3 regions of the Nitratireductor thuwali genome follow, and region 1 is predicted to be linked to each of the others. Evidence: predicted binding sites of a transcription regulator. Region 1 holds the regulator's gene; each other region holds the start of a gene.
The links. Region 1 encodes LexA, which represses DNA repair genes until DNA is damaged. Its sites were predicted from a motif close to TGTTCNNNNTGTGTTCNG; they were not measured.

Region 1 (7,620 bases):
ACAACCAGGTATTGGCCGAGCTGGCGGCAGGTGCGGCACTGGAGGAAACGGCCAGCGAGATGAATCTCGGCGTTTCCCAGCAGAAGGTCGCCGAGTTCGTGGCTTCGAACCCCGCTTTCCAGAACGCCAGCGGGCGCTTCGACCGTCGTCAGTTCGAATTCGTGCTCAGCCAGTCCGGCGTCCGGCCGGAGGAGTATCTCAGGCAGCGCGAACAGGCCGCCGTCAGGCAGCAGATCGTGGATGCCGTTTCGGGCGGCATCTCGGCGCCGCAGACGCTGCTCGAGAGCATCGCCCTTTATCGCGGCGAAGACCGTACCATCGAATATGTGGCGCTGCCGCGCAGCCTGGTCGAGCCCATCGAGGAGCCGACCGGGGAAGAGCTCCAGAGCTGGTTCGAGGAAAACAAGGAGCGCTATGCGGCGCCCGAGTACCGCCAGATCAATTATGTGAAGCTCGAGCCCGAGGACATAGCCGACCCGTCGGTGATTTCCGACGAACAGGTCCGCTCCTACTACGAGGAGAACAAGGACCGATACACGACCGCCGAGCGGCGGACCTTCGACAAGATCACCTATTCCACCCGGGAGGAGGCCGAGACCGCGCGCGAGGCCCTCAGGACCGGATCGAGCTTTGACGATCTGTTGTCGATGAGCGGCGCGCCGGCTTCGGACGTGCGCTTCGAGGAGATGACCCGCGAGGCGATCGCCGACGAGGCCATTGCCGAGGCGGTCTATTCGGTCGAGGAGGGAAACACCAGCGACGTGATCGACAGTCCCTTCGGTCCGGCGCTCGTCCGCGTGGTGGAGGTGCTGCCCGAAAGGGCCGTGCCGCTGGAGGAAGTCTCCGAAGAGATCCGGCAGGAGCTGGCGCTGGACGAAGCGAGCCGGGTCCTGCTGGACACCTACGACGCCTATGAAGACGCACGGGCGGGCGGCCAGTCGATGCAGGAAGCCGCCGCCAGCCTCAAGCTGGAAATGGAGACCGTCGAGGCGGTCGACCGTACCGGCCAGAATCCCGACGGCGAGATCATCCGCGACTTGCCCGCTTCGAGCGACCTCATTTCGGCGGCCTTCGACACCGAGGAAGGCGTCGAGAACCCGCCGCTCAATCTGGGATCCAACGGTTTCCTGTTCTACGAGGTCGCCGATGTCGTTCCGGCCCGCGACCGTTCGCTGGACGAGGTGCGCGAGAAGGTCGTGGCCGACTGGAAGGATGAGCGGGCCCGCGAAAAGCTGACGGCACGCGCCCGCGAACTCCAGGAAGAGGTGCAGGCGGGAAAGTCGCTGGATGAGATCGCTTCCGAGCTCGGCCTGCAGAAGGAGGTCCGGCGCGGGCTCAAACGCCAGGCGAACGATGCGACCATCGGACGGGACGGCGTGGCCGCCGTCTTCTCGGTCGCTCAGGGCGAAACGGGCATCTTCGACAATCCTGCCGGCGACGGTCAGTTCCTGTTCAAGGTAACGGAGGTCTTTGCGCCCGCCACCGCGTCGGCGGATGCTTTGCCGGACGATCTGGCGCGATCCGTGCAGCAGAACCTGTCCAACGATCTGGTCAACCAACTCGTCACCCGCCTTCAGGCCGAACATGGCGTGACGGTGAACCAGGGCGCCATCCAGCAAGCGCTCAGCTTCTGATCGTCCGATGGCGGATCTGAAAGCACATATCGCGACCGTTGCCGCCGGCAGGTCGCTGAGCTTCGAGGAAGCGCGGGATGCGTTCGACATCATCATGTCGGGCGAAGCCACGCCGAGCCAGATCGGCGGCTTCCTCATGGCGCTGAGGGTGCGCGGCGAGACCGTGGACGAAATAAGCGGCGCCGTAGAGACAATGCGGGCGAAGATGCTGCCGGTCGATGCGCCGGAAGGCGCCGTCGACATCGTCGGCACCGGGGGCGACTCCTCGGGGACCTACAACGTGTCGACCTGCGCCGCCTTCATCGTGGCCGGCGCGGGCGTTCCCGTGGCCAAGCACGGCAATCGTGCGCTTTCCTCGCGTTCGGGCGCGGCCGACAGTCTGGCTGCCCTCGGGGTCAATATCGAGATCGGGCCCGAGGCGATCTCCGCCTGCGTGCGCGAGGCCGGCCTCGGCTTCATGTTCGCGCCGGCCCACCATTCGGCCATGCGCCATGTCGGCCCGATGCGGGTGGAGCTGGGCACGCGAACGATCTTCAATCTGCTCGGCCCGCTTTCCAATCCGGCCAGCGTCAAGCGCCAGCTCGTCGGCGTGTTCGCCGAAGAGTGGGTCGAGCCGCTGGCCCATGTGCTCAAGCAGCAGGGCGCCGAAAGAGCGTGGGTGGTGCACGGCGACGGCCTCGACGAGATGTCGACCACGGGCACGACCCAGATTGCCGCCCTCGAGGACGGTCTCGTGCGCTGCTTCGAACTGACGCCGGAGGAAGCGGGGCTTGCGCGCGTCTCGATCGACGAGATCAGGGGCGGCGATGCACAGCACAACGCCCGGGCGCTGCGGGCCGTGCTGGAAGGCGCGCAGAACGCCTACCGCGACATCGCTGTTCTCAACGCCGGCGGCGCCCTGGTGGTGGCCGGCAAGGCGGGCAGCATCACGGAAGGTGTGCAACTGGCCGCCCGGTCGATCGACAGCGGCTCGGCGCTGGCAAGGCTGGAAAAGCTGGTCGAAATCTCCAACCGGCGGGCGTAAGGTAGGGCCATGGTCGATATTCTGCGCAAGATCGAGGCCTATAAGCGCGGCGAGATCGCCGCGGCCAAGGCGGCGGTGCCGGAGAACGAGATCAAGGCGCGCGCACGCGATGCCGCCCCTGCGCGCGGCTTCTTCGAAGCCCTGCGGACCCGGCGCGCGGCCGGCGGTCTCGCGCTGATCGCCGAGGTCAAGAAGGCCAGCCCCTCAAAGGGGCTCATCCGGGCCGATTTCGATCCGCCCGCCCTGGCCAGGGCCTATGAGGCGGGCGGCGCGGCCTGTCTTTCGATCCTTACGGACGCACCTTCCTTTCAGGGCGCGCCAGAATTCCTGACCGCCGCACGCGCGGCCTGCGGCCTGCCGGTGCTGCGCAAGGACTTCATGTTCGAGCCTTACCAGGTCTACGAGGCCCGCTCCTGGGGCGCCGACGCAATTCTTGTCATCATGGCGAGCGTTGCCGACGACGAGGCGAAGGCACTTGAGGAGACCGCTTTCGCGCTTGGCATGGATGTCCTGATCGAGGTTCACGACGAACCGGAGCTCGAGCGCGCGCTTCGCCTGGATTCGCCGCTGATCGGCATCAACAACCGCAACCTGCGGACCTTTGAGACCGCGCTTGAAACTTCCGAGCGCCTTGCACCCATGGTCCCGGACGACCGCCTGATCGTCGGCGAAAGCGGCATCTTCACCCATGAGGATTGCCTGCGGCTTCTTAAGGCCGGCATCGGAACCTTCCTCGTCGGCGAAAGCCTCATGCGCCACAACGACGTCGCCGCCGCCACGCGGGCGCTTCTGGGCCGCGAGACGGGCACGCAGGCTGCCGAATAATGGCAGGCGAGAGTGAAAGGCTTACGCATCTGGGAACCGGCGGCGAAGCCCGCATGGTCGACGTCGGCGCGAAGGCGGAGACCGTACGCGTAGCCGTTGCCGAAGGCGCGGTGTCGATGAGCCCGGCGACGCTGGAAGCCATCCTGGTGGGCAACGCCAAGAAGGGCGACGTGATCGCCACAGCCCGCATCGCCGGCATCATGGCCGCCAAGAAGACCCACGAGCTGATCCCCCTGTGCCACCCGCTGGCGCTCAACCAGGTCGTGGTCGACATCGTTCCGGACGAGGCGCTGCCCGGGCTGCGCGTTACCGCCACCGTGCGCGTAAGCGGAAAGACGGGCGTGGAAATGGAGGCGCTGACGGCGGTCTCCATAGCCTGCCTGACCATCTACGACATGGCCAAGGCGCTCGACAAATCCATGGAAATCACCGATGTGCGGCTGGTCAGCAAGACCGGCGGAAAATCCGGGGAATGGCGGCGGGAGCAAGGGTCCGATGGCGCTCCTGCCGGTTGACGAGGCGCTCGACCGCATGCTCGACGGCGTGCGCGCGCTGGACAGCGAGGACGTGCCGATAGCGGCCGCCGCCGGGCGGGTCCTGGCTTCGGCGCTGAGCGCGCGGCGCACCCAGCCTCCCTTCGATGCCTCCGCCATGGACGGCTATGCGGTGCGTGCTGCCGACCTGGCAAACCCACCGGCCCGCCTGCGCCTGATCGGAGCTTCCGCCGCCGGCAAGCGCTATGCGGGCAGGCTCGGTCCCGGCGAGGCGGTGCGCATCTTTACCGGGGCGCCGATGCCGCAGGGCGCCGATGCAATCCTCATCCAGGAGAACGCCGAGGCCGACGGCGATGTCGTTGAGGCACGGGAGAGCGTGGAGCCCGGCCGCCATATCCGGCGCGCCGGGCTTGATTTCGAGCAAGGCGACGTTCTCCTCGATGCCGGCCGCGTCCTCGATCCCGCCGCCCTCTCGCTGGCCGGAGCCGCAGGTTATGGCCGCCTGCCGGTCGTGCGCCGTCCGCGGATCGCCATCGTCGCCACGGGCGACGAACTCGTGCCGCCGGGAACCGAGCCCGGCCCCGACCAGATCGTGGCATCCAACAATCTGTCCGTGGCGGCGCTCGCGCGTGCGGACGGCGCCGAAATCGTTGATCTTGGCATCGTCGGCGACGATCGCGCCGCCATCGCCGGCGCCATACGGGCCGCGCTGGGCGAGGCGGCCGACATCATCGTCACGCTCGGCGGCGCCTCGGTGGGAGAGCACGATCTGGTGCGCGAGGTGCTTGTCGGCGAAGGCATGGAGCTCGCCTTCTGGAAGATCGCGATGCGACCTGGAAAGCCGCTGATGTTCGGCCGGTTCGGCGGAACGCGGGTTCTGGGACTGCCCGGCAATCCGGTCTCGACCTTCGTGTGTTCGCATCTGTTCCTGAGGCCGCTGGTCGCCCGGTTTTCCGGCCGCACCTATCTGCCCGAACTGCGCTCGGCCATTCTTGCCCAACCGATGAAGGCCAACGACCATCGCCAGGACTACGTGCGCGCCTCGGTCATTTCCGGGCAGGACGGGCTGATGGCCTCGCCCTTCGATGTGCAGGATTCGTCGATGCTGTCGACCCTGGCCGCCTCCAACGCCCTTATCATCCGCGAACCCGGCGCCCCGGCGAGCGCGGCCGGAGAGCGCTGCCGCGTGCTGATGCTGCGATAATCCTGCCTGTATTTTGGGTATTGCGGAACACAAATGGAACAGATACGGTCTGTTCTGGTTTTGTTTTTCTGATTCCCGAGGTTGGAACAATGCTGACGCGCAAACAGCACGAGTTGCTGCTCTTCATTCACGAGCGGTTGAAGGAGACCGGCATTCCGCCCTCCTTCGACGAGATGAAGGAGGCGCTGGATCTTGCTTCCAAATCGGGCATCCACCGCCTGATCACGGCGCTGGAGGAGCGCGGCTTCATCCGCCGCCTGCCGAACCGCGCCCGGGCGCTGGAGGTGCTGCGCCTTCCCGATTCCATCGCTCCGGGACTCAACGCCCAGCGCAGGTTCTCGCCCAGCGTGATCCAGGGCAGCCTTGGCAGGCCCGCCGCATCTTCGCGGCCGAAGCCCTCGGCGAGCAATGACGACGACGTCAGTGTAATCTCCGTGCCTGTCATGGGCCGGATCGCCGCCGGCGTGCCTATCGAGGCCATTCAGCACCAGACGCATTCCATCGGCGTCCCGCCGGACATGTTGACGGGCGGCGAACACTACGCGCTCGAGGTCAAAGGCGACTCGATGATCGAGGCCGGCATTTTCGACGGCGACACGGTGATCATCCGCGAGACGCAGACGGCCAATCCGGGCGAAATCGTCGTCGCCTTGGTCGACGAGGAGGAGGCGACCCTCAAGCGCTTCCGCCGCAAGGGCGCCTCGATCGCGCTGGAGGCGGCCAACCCCGCCTATGAGACGCGCATCTTCGGTCCCGACCGGGTAAAGGTTCAGGGCAAGCTTATCGGGCTGATCCGGCGCTACTGATCCTGGCCTGTCTTGCGCCGGTAAGGCGGAAGGCCGCGGGCGGCGCGCCAATATTGCCGCTGCGTGTGCCAGGGCCGATAGGGCTGGCTGATCGCCTGGGCGAATTCGGTCCTCGCTTCGCCGGGACCCGCCAGCCAGACCGCCGCACTTCCCCTGAGCGCGAGGTCGCGCTTGGTGAAGACGAGTGCCTTGCTCCCGGAGCACAGATTTGAAGCCGTTGCGTCGTCGACGACGATTAGGGATGCTGTTTCACAGACTGGCTTTGCCGCTGCGGCATTCTCGGCGTGGGCAATAAGATGCCCAGCCGGGTTATCTATAAGACAGAGCCCGTTGACGCAGGAAAACTGGCGGGATTTCATCTCGGGCGCAGCGGTCTTGCCGGCAACCAGCGGCTTGACCACCATCTTGGCATTCAGGGCACGGGTCCAATCGTCCATCGTGAAACCGTTGGGCCGGGCGCGGTTGACCGCCAGGCCGCCATCGGCCGTCCTCACCCCCATCAGCCGGCCATCCTCGCTTATCAGCACGGCGGGCAGCTCGCGCGCGACAAGAAGCCCGAAGCCGACGACCGCCAGCGGCGCGGCCAGCAGCCTTGCGCGCGTGGTCGACAGGACGGCCACGACGAAGGCCACCGTCAGCAGCAGAAACGCCGGAAGCGGCATCAGGCCGACGGCATCGATGGGGGATCTGTCGGATATCCATTCGGCGATGGCGATGACCGCCGCTATGGCGCGTCCCATGATCGACAGGAAGAACCCGTCGAGGCCGAAGGGCATCGCGAAGATCGCAAGAACCGCCGCGGGCATCGCCACAAGCGAGACAAGCGGCATGGCGGCCAGATTGGCCGGCAGTGCCAGCGGCGAAGCGCGCTGGAAATGCCACGCGCCGAACAGCGTCGTCGCCAATCCCGCGATCACGGACGTCGCTGCGAGCCCTGCGGCGAAAACGAGCACTGTGCGCAACAGGTTGCGCGCCAGGCCTGCTGGCGGCACGCGGCCGCGTTCCCGCCGGCCCATGCGCCAGTCGGTCCAGCCGGCATAGGCGGCAATGAGCGCCGCTGTGGCGGCGAACGACATCTGGAAGCTCGGACCGACCACCTCGTGCGGCGAGATGATGATGATGATCAGCGCGGCGATGGCCAGATTGCGCATGGTAATGGCGGCGCGATCGAACAGCAGCGCCGCCAGCATCACCGCGAGCATGATGTAGCTGCGCTGGGCGGCCACTGCCGAGCCCGAGAAGAACAGATAGAGCGTGCAGAATGCGAGCGCCGCGCCGGCGGCGTATTTCTTCACCGGCACGCGTTGCGCAAATTGCGGGAAGAGGGCCGCGCCCGCCCGCGCCATTGCCATCACGGTAGCGGCCACCAGAGCCATATGGAGCCCGGATATCGCCAGGATGTGGGCAAGACCGGAGCGCCGCAGCCATTCGTTTATAGGCTCCGGTATGCCGGCGCGCATACCGACGATCATGGCGGCTGCCACCTGCCCTTCGGCGCCGGGAACCGCATGCCTGATACGTGCCGCGAGCCCTTCCCGCGCCGCCTGCAGCCAGCGCGCCGGCCCCGCGGTCACGCCGTCATCCGCCGCCACCGCCGCCCGCTCGGGGTTGGACAGGAAGAAGCCGACCGCTC
Region 2 (7,620 bases), 3.5 Mb from region 1:
TGCTACGTGCGAGAACTCCATCTCGGCGATAGCGTCAACGTCTCCTACCGCCTCATCGACCACGACGAAAAGCGGCTGCACTCCTATCAGGAGATCATCCACGCCGATGGCTGGCTGGCCGCGACCGGCGAATGCCTCACCTTGCATATCGACATGGCAGGCCCGAAGGTCGCCCCCTTTCCGCCCGACATTCGCGCCAATGTCGAAGCGCTCTTCGCCACCTACGCCGGCCTGCCCCGTCCCGAACGTGCGGGCCGCTCGATCGGCATCCGGCGGAAATGATACCGGAGCTCATCACCAACCTGCCCCGCATCCTGGTTTCATGGGTGCAGCCGAACCTCGAAACCTTCTGGAAGACCCGCCAGCCCATGGTCTGGCTGCTCGCGCTTGTGTTGGGCGCGGCCATCGCCGTCGCCGCCATCATCTTCCGCGAACTGATCGGCCTGTTCCAGATCCCGTGGCTCGGAACCCGCTCCGAACGTGTCTATTCGGCAGCGCTCCAGACACCCTGGTACCTGATCATGGCGGGTCCGGTGGCCGGCGGGCTTCTCGTCGGCCTGCTGCTCACCTTCCTCAAGAACAAGCGCACCGGCGCGGTGGCCGACGTCATCGAGGCGCGCGCGCTGACCGGCCGCAAGCTCGGCCTGCGCGACGGCCTCCTGTCGGCGCTCGTCACCGCGCTTTCGCTGGGCTCGGGCGCCAGCGCCGGCCGCGAAGGCCCGGTGGTCCATTTGGGCGCGGTCCTTGCCACGGCGGTGGCATGGCGGGCGAATTTGCCGGAATGGTGCCGCCGTACCCTGCTCGGGGCGGGCGTGGCCAGCGCCATCTCCGCCTCGTTCAACGCGCCCATCGCCGGCGTTCTCTTTGCCCATGAAGTCATTCTCGGCCACTACGCGATGCGCTCCTTCGTGCCCATCGTCATTGCCTCGACAGCAGGCGCGGTGGCCTCGCGGCTATGGTTCGGCGATGCGGCCGCCTTCCTCATCCCCAACCACCAGATAACGTCCTTCTGGGAGTTCCCGGCCTTCGCGCTGCTGGGCGTCACGGCCGCGATGGTCGCGATCCTGTTCCAGTTCGCGCTCTACATGGCCGATTTCATGGCGCGCGGCTCGCGCATTCCCTACTATCTCCTGCCGGCAGTCGGCGGCGCGCTGGTCGGGGCCATCGCGCTCGTCTTCCCACAGATCCTCGGCGTCGGCTATGAGGTGACCGACATGGCGCTGTGGCGCAAGCTGCCGCTGATGACCATGCTCGCCCTGATCGTCGTCAAGACCGTCGCCACCGCAATAACGTTGGGCGCGCGCTTCGGCGGCGGCATCTTTTCGCCGGCGCTCTATCTGGGCGCCATGACCGGCGGGTCCTTCGGCCTCATCGCCGCGGCGGCCTTTCCCGATATGGCATCCAGCGAAGGGCTCTACGCGATCCTCGGCATGGGCGCGGTCGCCGGAGCCGTGCTCGGTGCGCCCATCTCCACCACGGTCATCGTCTTCGAACTCACCGGCGGCTACACCCTGTCCATCGCCCTGCTGCTGACGGTGGCGGTGGCGCACGGCATAACCCAAGCCATCCACGGGCACTCGTGGTTCCACTGGCAGTTGGAGATGCGCGGGCTCTTCATCCAAGAGGGTCCGCACCGGGCGCTGGGCCAGATCACCCGCGTCATGGATTTCATGGAGCCGCTGGCCGGCGACGCCGAGCCGGAGCGTTACGATCCCGAGTCGGGGCAACCGGCACTGCGGCCGACGGATACGCTGGAATCGGCGCTGCGCGCCTTCGACAAGGGCGGCCATACGCGCCTGCCTGTCGTCGACCCGAAGGACGAGAGGCGGATCATCGCCTGGGCCAGCCATGTCCGCGCCCTGCGCTCCTTCAACCGCGCGCTGGTGCAGCTCAGCGAGGAAGAGCATCGCTGACCGGGCCGTTCACGCGCGGTTAACCAAACCGCCCTTTGCACAACTTAAGCAGGGCCGCTTCCTTGCGGCGCGCGCAGATGCAGCCAAGATTTCCTGCGGGGCGGTTAACGATTCGTATGTGAGGACGCGCAGTCCGGGAGACTGAGAGTGAAGGTCGATGTGAAGGAAATGTCGGAGCGGCTGGCCTACGACCCCGCCTTCAGCGATTACGATTTCTGGCGGGCCCTGAAATCGTTGGACGACGAGCTTTTCCGCATAGAATACGAGCGCCGACCTGTGCCCATGGAACTGGTTTTTGCCCGAGCCATCCTCCGCCGCGCCCGCAACGCGCGCGGCGAGGGATAGGCCCGGCCGCAATTCATGACCGAAGCTCAGGAAGCAAGCTTCTCCTTCAGGAAAGCGACCGTGCGCTGCCAGGCCAGTTCCGCGGCCTCCTGGTCGTAACGTGCTTCCGAGGTGTCGTTGTTGAAGGCGTGGTTCACGCCCTCGTATATATGAACCGTGTACTCTTTCCCTGCCGCGTCGAGCGCATCGGTGAACTCCTCGATCCCGGCATTGATGCGCTCGTCCAGCCCCGCATAGTGCAGAAGCAGCGGCGCGCTGATGTTTTCGACCTCGTCCGCGTCCGGCTGGCGGCCATAATAGGCGACGCCGGCATCGAGCTCGGGGTCATGGACAGCGAGGCTGTTGACCGTGCCACCGCCCCAGCAGAAGCCGATGGCGCCGACATTGCCGTTGGTCGCTTCGTGCTCTTGCAGAAAGGCGATGGTCGCCGACCCATTGGCCACGGTCTGCGCAGGATCGAGCTGTCCGAACATGCCGCGCGCTTCATCCTCATCCGCCGGGGTGCCGCCGAGCGGCGACAGGAAATCGGGAGCCAGCGCAACGAAACCCTCCAGCGCCATGCGGCGGGCGACATCACGAATGTGCTCGTTCAGCCCCCGGTTCTCATGAATGACGATCACGGCCGGCAGTGGCCCCGAAGCCTCGCGCGGACGCACGAGATAGCCGCGCATCTCGCCTTCAGCGCCGGGATAGGCGATCTCCTCCGCTACAAGCCTTTCATCATCCGGCGCGACGATGGCCGCCCGCGCCGAATTCGCCGCCAGCATCGGCACGATGGCCGCCGCAGCGGCACTCGAACCGGCGAGCTTGGTGAGCTTCGCCATGAAGCCACGGCGATCCAGCGTGAGATGCGTGTACTCGTCATAAGCGTTGATCATGGCCTGGGTGATCTTCGTTTCGGACATCGGCTGGCTCCCATGATTGTGTCGATATCCCCCGCGCCGCCCCAGCATCCCCGAGACGGCAGCACAGGTCCAATCACGCCCTTGTGAGCCACCGTGGATGCAGGCCGGGCCTGCATCCACGGTGGTTCGGTCCGCATGCATCACTTGATTTTGGAATGCCGCTCGAGGAAGCGGATGCGATTATTGAAGGGGTCCGTCACCACCATTTCCAGCCCCCACTCCTCCTGTGAGATGCCGGGCTTCAGGTAGCGGTAGTCCCTGGCGGAAAGTTCCTCATGGAATGCCCGCAGGCCGGCCGTATGAACGATCATGTTGCAGCCCGGCGAGGCATCGCCCGCATGCTCGCTCAGATGCAGCTTGAGGCCACTGCGCGACACTTGCTGATAGAGCGGGAAATTGTCCCCGAACCGATGCTCCCAGTCGACCGAGAAGCCGAGGAAGGCCTGATAGAATTCGCGCGCCTTGGCGACATCGAAGATGCGGATAATGGGAATGGCCTGCTGAAACTGATCCGCCTTACCGGCAAGCGTCGCCTGGTCGATCTTCGCCGAGAGTATGTTCCAGTTCGCGAAGCCGAATTGTCGGGCGACGACCTCCAGGGCGGCGCTGTGCGGCAGGTCGATGGAATGATCGGAAAGAGCCTCGCGCATGGCTTTCGCCATCGCCTTGGCGTCGAGATATGTGCGCATGATACGGTCCTTGCAACGGCGAAAGCCCCATCAGCGCCCGCATTGCCGACGTCTTCGCCGCCCTGCATCGGGACCGTTGAAAACGTGATGGATGCATTCGCCATCCCCTTTAGGGGCGCGAGCTGCCGGCCGCATCCTGCCTCGATGAAAGTTATGCGCGACTTCTCCCGCCGTCAACATACGTCTGCGTTGTATTCCCCATTCCTTTGGCTTCCCGGCCTTGGCCCGACGCCACCAAACCGGTACAAAAGGAAAACGCTTGGCCCCTGGGGGTCGAATCACCATATGCAGGCTCAATGTCAGGAAATCCCGACGATCTGCCGTTTTTCGGCGACGACGATATGCCGTCCCCGGCCCAGCCCGGCGGCGGCATTGCCGCGCGCGCCATGGCCGCGCGCCGGGGCCCGTCCACGCCTTATCTGGAAGGGTTGAACCCCGAGCAACGGCTCGCTGTGGAGACGACCGAAGGGCCCGTGCTCGTGCTGGCCGGCGCAGGCACCGGCAAGACGCGCGTGCTGACGACCCGCATCGCGCATATCCTGGCCACCGGCCGCGCCTACCCTTCCCAGATCCTCGCCGTCACCTTCACCAACAAGGCCGCGCGGGAAATGAAGATGCGCGTCGGCGTTCTGGTCGGAGAGGCTGTCGAGGGTATGCCATGGCTCGGCACGTTCCACTCGATCGGCGTGAAGCTCCTGCGCCGCCATTCCGAGCTCGCAGGCCTGAAGTCCTCCTTCACCATTCTCGACACCGACGATCAGATCCGGCTCCTGAAGCAGCTTATCCAGGCAGAAGGCCTTGACGACAAGCGCTGGCCGGCCCGTCAGTTCGCCCAGATGATCGACGGCTGGAAGAACAAGGGCCTGGCGCCCGGCGACATTCCCGAGGGCGACGCGCGCGCCTTCGCCAACGGCAAGGGCCGGCAGCTCTATGCGGCCTATCAGGCGCGGTTGAAGACGCTGAATGCCGTGGATTTCGGCGACCTCCTGCTACACCCCATCCGCGTCTTCCGCGAATATCCGGACGTGCTGCGCGAATACCACGCCAAATTCAAGTACATATTGGTGGACGAGTATCAGGACACCAACACGGCGCAGTATATGTGGCTGCGGCTTTTGGCCCAGCGCCAGGCCGGCAGCGTCAACGTGTGCTGTGTCGGCGACGACGACCAGTCGATCTATGGCTGGCGCGGCGCCGAGGTCGACAACATCCTGCGCTTCGAAAAGGACTTTCCCGGCGCCACCGTCATCCGGCTCGAACGAAACTATCGCTCGACCGCCCATATCCTGGGTGCCGCCTCGCACCTGATCGCCCACAACGAAGGGCGTCTCGGCAAGACGCTGTTCACCGAACAGTCGGACCCAGACGATCCCAAGGTCAAGGTCCACGCCGCCTGGGATTCGGAAGAGGAAGCCCGCGGCGTCGGCGAAGAGATCGAGGCGCTGCAGACAAAGGGACACGCGCTCAACGACATGGCCATCCTCGTCCGCGCCTCCTTCCAGATGCGCGAGTTCGAGGACCGTTTCGTCACGCTGGGCCTCAACTACCGGGTCATTGGCGGTCCACGCTTTTACGAGCGGCAGGAAATCCGCGACGCCATGGCGTATTTCCGGGTCGTGGCGCAGCCGGCCGACGATCTGGCGTTCGAGCGTATCGTCAATGTGCCCAAGCGCGGCCTTGGCGAAGCCGCGGTACGGCAGATCCACGATGTGGCGCGCATGCGTGGCGTTCCGCTCCTGCAGGCCGCCCGCGATCTCGTCGGCACGGAGGAAATGAAGCCCAAGCCGCGCGCGGCCCTGCGCACGCTGGCCGAGAGCTTCGAGCGCTGGCAGAGCCAGATCGACCGGGTCTCCCATACCGAACTTGCCGAACAGATCCTGGAAGAATCCGGCTATACGGACATGTGGAAGAACGACCGGTCGGCCGAAGCGCCCGGCCGGCTGGAAAACCTCAAGGAGCTGATCCGCTCGATGGAGGAATATGAAAGCCTGCGTGGCTTTCTTGAGCATGTCGCCCTGGTGATGGATGCCGAGCGCGACGAGGGCCTGGATGCGGTCAGCCTGATGACGCTTCACTCCGCCAAGGGGCTGGAGTTCGACACGGTCTTCCTGCCCGGCTGGGAGGAAGGGCTGTTCCCCCACCAGCGTGCGCTGGACGAAGGCGGGCGGACGGGCCTGGAGGAGGAGCGCCGCCTCGCCTATGTCGGACTGACGCGGGCCAAGCGCAACCTGCATCTGTGGTTTACCTCCAACCGGCGTATCCATGGCTTATGGCAGTCGACCCTGCCCTCGCGTTTTCTGGATGAACTGCCGGAAGCCCATGTCGACGTAGCCGAGGACGGCGGCGGCTATGGCGGCTACGGAAGGTCGGCCGGCCAACCCGGCCGCCCCAACCCCTACGGCCGATCCCGCTTCGACGATACCTCGTTTTCGAACAGCTACGCCACCCCCGGCTGGCAGCGCGCCCAGCGGAACCGGACCGACGCAACGGACCGCAACTGGGGCACGCGGTCAGGCCATCAGGCGGAACGGATCGGCTATGGCGAAACCGACTCCGGCTACGGCGCGGGTCGAGGATCCGTCAAGGGCCGGACGATCGAGGGGGAACTCGTCGCCAAATCGGTGTCCGACAGCCCATCAGCCTTCAAGATCGGCGACCGCGTCTTTCATATGAAGTTCGGGAATGGCAACGTTGCCGCTATCGAGGGCAACAAGCTCACCATCAATTTCGACAAAGCGGGCCAGAAGCGTGTTCTGGATGGCTTCGTGAAGGCCCTGTGAACCTTCGGCGGGCGCGGGCGTAGAGCGCCGTGCGTCCATTCGGACGCATGAAGGACGCCATACGCCGTCATGGAAACTGTACGTCGCGCTTTTCCGAAAATCGGCTCCGGTTTTCAAACCGGTGCCGTGGCGCCTACTTGTAGTACTCGAACTTGCCGTCGGCATTCTTGTCGCGCTTGAGAATGCCGCTGGCTGCGTAGCGTGACAGCGGGCCGGAAAAGGCGTTGGATTTGTATCTCACGCCGGCATCTTGCTCGCATTTCTTGACGATATCGCCGATCGTCCTGCGCTCCTGGAAGAAGTCGCTATCGATCAGCTTGGCAAGTGCCGCTACGGCCCCGCTGGCGCTCGGTGCCGTCTTGCGCGGCCGCCCCGGTCTTCCGCCCGAAGATGTGGCGGCCGGCCAATCGGCATATCCTGACGTCGGCCCCGGCCGGTAGTCCGGCGACTGTTTTTCCGAGAAGCCGGGCTCATCCCGCGCCTGATCGAACAGAAGCTCCACGATGCGCAGCTGAACCGCTTCGGATTCGAATTTGTTGACCGTTTCGGAAAGCTCCGCGAGCTGGCGCTTGAGTTCATGGAATTGCTTGTGCATTGAATTCGCCCCTATTGATCGCCGGTTCGCACTACTGCGCCTAAGCTAAATGCATATGGGGATATAAGCAGACCGAAAGTCAATACACGCAGCACGCGAGTATACTTCAGCAAAAGGTTGCGCTCCCAGAGGGCCAAGGGAACGGTCAGCGACTGGCTGAAAAACATAAGCTTTCCAGCAGTGGCTGAAGGATCGTTCTTCCGCCGACGCCAAATGCGCACCGATCCTTCCGACTCATCTATACGGAGAGAGCAAACGAAAGCGAAGAGAGGTATAGCCAGTCGAGTGCCGTTTAAGGGGCTATACACGGAGCACCCGATTGCAGAATATCCGCCGCACCCGAAGATGCAGCGGATATCCCGGCAGAACTGGAATGCTGGCGAACCGGCAGTA
Region 3 (7,620 bases), 2.2 Mb from region 1:
CCGAATTCTGCTCGTGCTCGTGGCGGTCGCCGCCGTGCCCCTGCTCCTGACGCTCGCCTATCGCTCTCCCGTGCTGCACCCGGTATCGACCCTGATGCTTGCCGATCTTATCATGTTGAAGGGCTACGACCGGCGCTGGGTGCCGCTGGACCAGATAAGTCCTGCCGTCATTCATTCGGTCGCCATGTCCGAGGACGGCCAGTTCTGCAGCCATGCGGGGGTCGATTGGCGCGCGCTCAACACGGTGATCAGCGACGCGCTTTCGGGTGAAAAACCGCGCGGGGCCTCCACCATACCCATGCAGACTGTGAAGAATCTTTTCCTGTGGCCCGGGCGCTCTTTCGTGCGAAAGGCGCTCGAGGTGCCGCTTGCGGTCTATTTCGACTGGGCCGTGCCCAAGGCGCGCATCATGGAAATCTATCTGAACATCGCCGAATGGGGGCCAGGCATTTACGGCGTGGAGGCGGCGGCGCAATATCATTTCGGACGATCCGCCAAGGATCTTTCGGCGAGACAGGCAGCGCTCCTGGCGGTAACATTGCCCAACCCGTTGGGGCGCCAGCCCGCCAGGCCATCTGCCGGCCTCAGCCGGCTGGCCTCCATCATCGAAGCGCGCGCCCGCAAGGCGGGCGGCTATGTCAATTGCCTGAGGACCGACTGATGGCGAAGCGTGGCTCGGCTATCGGTTTTTTCGGCCTGTTCGGCCGCTCGGAGGACATGCGCCGGCTGGACGAAGCGATGCGGCGTTACGGTCTTCATCCAGCGCAGGTGCCCGAGGCGGTCAAGCTGGCGACGGTGGGCCTGATGGCTGAAAGCGCCAAGGGGGAACCTCCGCCAGACGCCTATCCCGCGGTCGGCTCCTTCATGGCCTACTGCCTTATGGGGGAAGGGGAATATGCCGCCGTCAATGGCGAAGGCGCGACCGATGCGATGGCCGGGCGGCTGGAGCGCGCCCTGGAGGAGGGCGAGGGGCCGGACACCGAGCTCGTGCTGCTGTTTCTCCACGCGAAGCTGGTCAGTCCGGTACTGATCGACCGCTACGATCTGCGCGCCGAAGATCAGTCGTCCTGACGGCGCCCGGAGCAAAATTTGCCGCTTCCCACTGGCCAAATGGTTGATTGCCGTGTATAGGCGACCCGAATTCCGATACCCGGCCGGATTGCGGGGCCCCTGAAATCAGGGCCGCGACGGTCTTTTTACGATCACCGGAGCAGAACAATGGCTGTACCTAAAAGGAAAACGTCGCCGTCGAAGCGGGGCATGCGCCGCTCGGCAGACACGCTCAAGGCGCCGACCTATGTCGAAGACAAGAACTCCGGCGAACTGCGCCGGCCGCACCATGTCGACCTGAAGTCGGGCATGTATCGCGGCCGCCAAGTGCTGGAGCCCAAGGAAGCGTAGTTTCACGCGTTCTCAGGCAACACCCAATTCAAAAAGGACCGGCCTTGCGCCGGTCTTTTTATTCCCGCGCCTTTATTCCCGGGACATGGAATCGATCTTGCGCTGCATGGCCGCGATCTGGTCGCGCAGGTCGTTCAGATCGTCGCGTCCAGCCTCGCCGCCCCCGCCTTCCTCCTTGGCGGCCGTACCATTGCCGGTCGGCGCCATCGGCGTGAACATGCGCATGGCATTCTGGAACACCTCCAGATTCCGCTTCGTTTGTTCCTCGATCATCTTCATCGGCACGCCCATCTGCATCATGTCCATGGGCGTGGTGCCGAAAGTCTGGCGCATCTGTTCACGGATGCGCTCCTGCTCCTTTGAGAAAGCCTCCATGGATTGCTCAAGGAAGCTCGGCACGACCATCTGCATCTGGTCTCCATAAAAGGAGATAAGCTGCCGCAGGAACGAAATGGGCAGCATGTTCTGCCCGTTCTTGTCGTTTTCCAGCTCAAAAATGATCTGGGTGAGCACCGCGTGGGTGATATTGTCGCCGGTCTTGGCATCCTGCACTACGAAATCCTCGTCGCGCTTGACCATTTCGGCGAGATCTTCAAGCGTCACATAGGTGCTCGTTCCGGTATTGTAGAGGCGGCGGTTGGCATATTTCTTGATGACCACCGGGTCGTCCTTCGCGGGCATCACAGACCTCCCCCTGACGCGCTTTTAGGCAGTAATTTCATGTCTTCTCCCACCTTTTCGGCAGGATATGCGAAAGAAGCGGGCAATTGAAAGCGCTTTGTGTGCAATGCACCCGATAGGCGGCTTTTGCGCTGTTGCCGAGGCTTTCCTCACACCGGCGATTGACCTCGACGAATGGGAAGATACGATCTGAACGGAAATGTCCCGTTCGTTTCCCCAGGAGGCTCCCCTATGTCCGCTTCGAATTCGATTGTTGTCGCCAGCGCGGCGCGCACGCCCGTTGGCGCGTTCAACGGCGCTTTCGCCCAGGTTCCCGCACATGATCTGGGGACAGCTGTGCTGCGGGCCGTTCTGGAGCGCGCCGGCGTGGCGGCCGATGAAGTGGACGAGGTGATCCTGGGTCAGGTGCTGACGGCGGGCCAGGGCCAGAACCCGGCACGGCAGGCGGCTGTCAACGCCGGAATGCCCAAGGAGACAACCGCTTGGGGGCTCAACCAGGTCTGCGGGTCCGGCCTCAGGGCCATCGCTATCGGCATGCAGCAGATCGCCTGCGGCGATGCCAGGATCGTTGTTGCCGGCGGACAGGAATCCATGTCGCTGGCGCCCCATTGCGCTCATTTGCGCAGCGGCGTGAAGATGGGCGACTACACCATGATCGATACGATGATCCGCGACGGGCTGTGGGACGCCTTCAACGGCTATCATATGGGGGTCACGGCCGAGAACGTGGCGCGCAAGTTCCAGATAACCCGCGATGAGCAGGACCAGTTCGCGCTGGCCTCGCAGAACAAGGCGGAAGCGGCGCAGAAGGCCGGACGCTTCAAGGACGAGATCGTCGCGGTGACGGTCAAGTCGCGCAAGGGCGAGACGGTTGTCGAGGACGACGAATATATCCGCCATGGCGCGACAATCGAGGGCATGCAGAAGCTGCGCCCCGCCTTCGACAAGGAAGGCACGGTGACTGCCGCCAACGCCTCCGGCATCAATGACGGCGCGGCCGGCGCGCTGCTGATGAGCGAGGAGGAGGCGAACCGCCGGGGGATCAAGCCGTTGGCCCGAATCGCATCCTGGGCGACGGCCGGCGTGGACCCCGAGATCATGGGTACCGGCCCCATTCCCGCCTCGCGCAAAGCGCTGGAGCGGGCCGGCTGGAAGACCGACGACCTCGACCTGGTCGAGGCCAATGAAGCCTTTGCCGCCCAGGCCTGCGCCGTCAACAAGGACATGGGGTGGAATCCGGAGATCGTGAACGTCAATGGCGGGGCGATCGCCATCGGCCACCCTATCGGCGCTTCGGGCGCGCGCGTCTTCAACACGCTCGTGCACGAGATGCGCCGGCGCGGCGCCAAGAAGGGGCTTGCTACATTGTGCATCGGCGGCGGCATGGGCGTGGCCATGTGCATCGAAGCGCTCTGACGCAAATCGGCGCGGGCCCAGCCCGCGCCCCATAGAAAGTCCGGATACACGGATCTGAACGAGGGGAACGCCAAGGGAGGCGACTATCATGGCAAGAACGGCACTGGTTACCGGTGGAACGCGCGGCATCGGGGCGGCGATATCGATCGCTCTGAAGGAGGCGGGCTACCAGGTTGCGGCGAACTATGCCGGCAACGAGGAGGCGGCGAGCCGCTTTACCCAGGAGACAGGCATACCGGCCTTCCGCTGGTCCGTTGCCGACTACGAGGAATGCGCGGCGGGCATCGCCAAGGTCGAGGCCGAACTCGGGCCGGTCGATGTTCTGGTGAACAATGCCGGCATCACACGCGATGCCATGTTTCACAAGATGACGCCGCAGCAGTGGCGAGAGGTCGTTGACACCAATCTGAGCGGCGTCTTCAATATGACGCATCCTGTCTGGCCCGGTATGCGCGAGCGCAAGTTCGGCCGGGTAATCACCGTCTCCTCCATCAACGGCCAGAAGGGACAGGCCGGACAGGCGAACTACTCTGCCGCCAAGGCCGGCGATATCGGCTTCACGAAGGCGCTCGCCCAGGAAGGCGCGCGGGCAGGCATTACGGTCAACACCATCTGTCCGGGCTATATCGCCACGGACATGGTGATGGCCGTGCCGGAAGCCGTGCGCGAGAAGATCGTCGCGCAGATCCCCATTGGACGGCTCGGGGAGGCCAGCGAAATAGCGCGCTGCGTGGTGTTCCTGGCTTCGGACGACGCCGGCTTCATCACCGGCTCGACGCTCACCGCCAATGGTGGGCAGTACATTACCTGAGGTGGACCTGACATGGCGTGTGCCACAACGGCACGCACTTCCTAACATCCACGGTCTGATGCGGGGTCTAGCCGAGCGCCAGGCTGTGGAACGTCTGTTGAAAGCCTGTGGATATCACAATATGTAGTGGAGAACGTATCAGGAACCTCAGTGAAGCGCCGATTCGTCGCCGATTCGTTCCGTGTTTGGCCGGTTCGTTAACGCGCGCCGGTCCAGCGGCGCAAGATCGTTTAACGGACGGTTCAGAAAGGTGAACGAAATCTTAAACTTAGAAGGTTCGTTGCGATGCACCGCTCCGTCGGCGCGGAAAAGATTAACGCCCGATGCCGAATCGCTTCTGCCGAGAAATGTCGCGATTCATCATGTGGCCGCTGGCACCGTCCAGAGCACAAGATATTGGGGTGAACAAATCAGGAATACACGCTGGTGAGTGATTCGTCGCCGATTCGTTCCAGACTCGTTCCAAAAATTAACCGGCCAAAGTTTGCCGGGCCGAAGTTCGACACGCGGGAACATCGTTGCCGGCAGCTTTTGCCTTTTGCTGGCGGCCATGCTTCCTATATGACTGCGGCAGCATTCTGCGGAAACGACATCCGCGGGTGCGCAACTGGTTGTCCGAAGTGAAACCGCGGAGGAAGGCGATCGGCCCGTCCCGGTTTTGCGCAATTCAAGGCTGCGAATGAACATTCAGCCGAACAGCTCTGAAGCGGCGATCCTGCGTGGACGCGGCGTCACCGCGGTGCTTGGCCCCACCAATACCGGCAAGACGCATATGGCGATCGAGCGGATGGTGGCGCACAAATCCGGCCTCATCGGGCTGCCGCTCCGGCTATTGGCGCGCGAGGTCTATGGCAGGGTCGCAGGCCGGGTGGGCGTGGAGAACGTGTCGCTCGTCACGGGCGAGGAAAAGATCGTGCCTCCCGGTGCGCGCTATTCCGTCTGCACCGTCGAGGCCATGCCGCGCCAGACCGATGCCGATTTCGTGGCCATCGACGAAGTGCAGCTTGCCGCCGATCTGGAGCGTGGGCACATCTTCACCGACCGGCTGCTGCATCTGCGCGGGCGCCAGGAGACGCTGCTTTTGGGTGCTGCCACCATGCGCGGCATCCTGGAGCGCCTTCTCAAGGGCATTTCCGTGGTCACGCGGCCGCGCATGTCGGTGCTCACCTATTCGGGATCCAAGAAGATCACGCGCCTGCCGCGGCGCTCGGCCATTGTCGCATTCTCCGCCGACGAGGTCTACGCCATCGGGGAGCTCATCCGCCGGCAGCGCGGCGGCGCGGCCATCGTGCTCGGCGCCCTCAGCCCGCGCACGCGCAATGCGCAGGTGGCGCTCTACCAGTCGGGGGACGTCGACTATCTGGTGGCGACGGACGCCATCGGCATGGGCCTCAATCTCGACGTTGATCACGTGGCCTTCGCGCAGAACCAGAAATTCGACGGTTTCCAGTATCGTCCGCTTTCGGCTGCGGAGCTTGGGCAGATCGCTGGACGTGCCGGCCGGCACGTCCGCGACGGCACGTTCGGTGTCACGGGCCGGGTCGATCCACTGGACGATGCGCTCGTCGAGCGGATCGAGACGCATCATTTCGAGCCCTCCAAGGTCCTGCAATGGCGCTCGTCGCAGACGGATTTCTCCTCCATCGATGCCCTCAAGGCTTCGCTCGAGCGCCTGCCCGCGATCGAGGGGCTGACCAGGGCTCTGCCGGCGGCGGACATGAAGGTCCTGGATCATCTGTCGCGCGAAGAAGACATTCGCGCTCTGGCCGGGGATCGGCGGCAGGTCGAGACGCTGTGGGATGCATGCGCGCTGCCGGACTACCGCAAGATCGCGCCGGCCCAGCATGCCGAGATCGTCAGGGCGATCTTCACTGACCTTGCAAAGTTCGGCCGTGTTGACGAGGACTACATGGCCGATCAGGTGCGGCGGGCCACCTCGACCGAAGGCGAAATTGATGCGCTTTCGCATCGCATTGCCCAAATCCGTACCTGGACCTTTGTCTCCCACCGGCCCGGCTGGTTGGCCGATCCGACACACTGGCAGGAAAAAACGCGAGAGATTGAGGACAGGCTGTCCGATGCGCTGCATGAGCGATTGACGAAACGCTTCGTTGACCGCAGGACTTCCGTGCTCATGAAGCGCCTGAGAGAGAACGCAATGCCGGAAGCAGAAGTAAGCGCCGCAGGTGAAGTCCTGGTAGAAGGACATCACGTGGGCGAGATGCAGGGTTTTCGCTTTACCGCGGACAGGACGGCGGAGGGCGAGGACGCCCGCGCCGTCAAGGCGGCGGCGCAGAAGGCGCTTGCGGCCGAGTTCGAGACACGGGCTGAGCGCTTCGGCGCGGCGCCGAACGGCGATCTGGCGCTGGGGTCGGATGGCGTGCTGCGCTGGCTCGGTGCGCCCGTTGCCACGCTGGTGGCCGGCGACGACGCTCTGAGGCCGCGCGTCGTCGTGCTGGCCGACGAGCAATTGACGGGGCCGGCGCGTGACAAGGTCGTGCAGCGGGCGGAGCGGTTCGTAAATTTCCAGGTGGAAAGCCATCTGAAGCCACTGCTGGATCTGCGGCAGGCAGATGCACTTTCAGGCATCGCACGCGGGCTGGCGTTCCAGCTATCGGAGAATTTCGGCCTGCTCAATCGCCGCGACGTGGCGGACGAGGTGCGCGGCCTCGATCAGGATGCGCGCGCCGCGCTGCGCCGGCTGGGTGTGCGCTTCGGCGCCTATCACGTCTTCATTCCCGCGCTCATCAAGCCGGCGCCTGCCGGCTTGGCGACGCTGCTGTGGGCGCTTGCCAACGATGCCAAGGACAAGCCCGGCTTCGGAGATGTCGTGACCGCGCTGGCCGCCGGCCGCACGTCGGTCGTCACCGATTCCGAATTCGAGCGGGCCTTTTACCGCTTGGCGGGGTTCCGCAATCTGGGTAGGCGGGCCGTGCGTGTCGACATCCTCGAGCGCCTGGCCGATCTCATACGCCCGGCGCTTGCCTGGAAGCCCGGCAGCGGCCCGCGCCCGGAAGGCGCGTTCGACGGCAGCGCCTTTATCGTGACTCCGGCAATGATGTCGATCCTGGGCGCTACCGCCGAGGACATGGAGGCTATCCTCAAGGGGCTCGGCTACCGGGCTGAGGAAAAGCCGGCCGAGGAGGTTGCGGCGAGGCTCCAAGCGCTCGATGAAGAGGCGGCGGCAAAGCAAGCCGGAAGCGAGCAAGCAGCGCAGACCGGCGCTGAAGGCCCGCCGGCACAGGCACCCGCCGAAGCTGCAACTCAGCCGGCGGCCGCATCGGCCTCCGTGGAGGAAGCCGGCGGGTCCG

Region 2: a site for LexA is predicted at 4,093-4,110, ahead of NTH_RS02755 (ATP-dependent helicase). Genes of this name have one in related genera too.
Region 3: a site for LexA is predicted at 4,757-4,774, ahead of NTH_RS08820 (helicase-related protein). Genes of this name have one in related genera too.

What each region holds. Positions count from the first base shown of each region.
Region 1 covers NZ_CP030941.1:4,027,399-4,035,018, reverse strand. Annotated here, with positions in the region: gene NTH_RS19550 (SurA N-terminal domain-containing protein) at 1-1,634, shown strand, start outside; gene trpD (anthranilate phosphoribosyltransferase) at 1,642-2,658, shown strand; gene trpC (indole-3-glycerol phosphate synthase TrpC) at 2,668-3,483, shown strand; gene moaC (cyclic pyranopterin monophosphate synthase MoaC) at 3,483-3,998, shown strand; gene glp (gephyrin-like molybdotransferase Glp) at 3,979-5,181, shown strand; gene lexA (transcriptional repressor LexA) at 5,271-5,987, shown strand; gene NTH_RS19520 (ComEC/Rec2 family competence protein) at 5,981-7,620, opposite strand, start outside.
Region 2 covers NZ_CP030941.1:572,130-579,749, forward strand. Annotated here, with positions in the region: gene NTH_RS02730 (thioesterase family protein) at 1-282, shown strand, start outside; gene NTH_RS02735 (chloride channel protein) at 279-1,913, shown strand; gene NTH_RS02740 (hypothetical protein) at 2,061-2,258, shown strand; gene NTH_RS02745 (dienelactone hydrolase family protein) at 2,285-3,163, opposite strand; gene NTH_RS02750 (glyoxalase superfamily protein) at 3,304-3,852, opposite strand; gene NTH_RS02755 (ATP-dependent helicase) at 4,149-6,632, shown strand; gene NTH_RS02760 (hypothetical protein) at 6,766-7,227, opposite strand.
Region 3 covers NZ_CP030941.1:1,834,601-1,842,220, reverse strand. Annotated here, with positions in the region: gene mtgA (monofunctional biosynthetic peptidoglycan transglycosylase) at 1-661, shown strand, start outside; gene NTH_RS08845 (hypothetical protein) at 661-1,071, shown strand; gene rpmF (50S ribosomal protein L32) at 1,219-1,401, shown strand; gene phaR (polyhydroxyalkanoate synthesis repressor PhaR) at 1,474-2,082, opposite strand; gene NTH_RS08830 (acetyl-CoA C-acetyltransferase) at 2,314-3,498, shown strand; gene phbB (acetoacetyl-CoA reductase) at 3,587-4,309, shown strand; gene NTH_RS08820 (helicase-related protein) at 4,989-7,620, shown strand, end outside.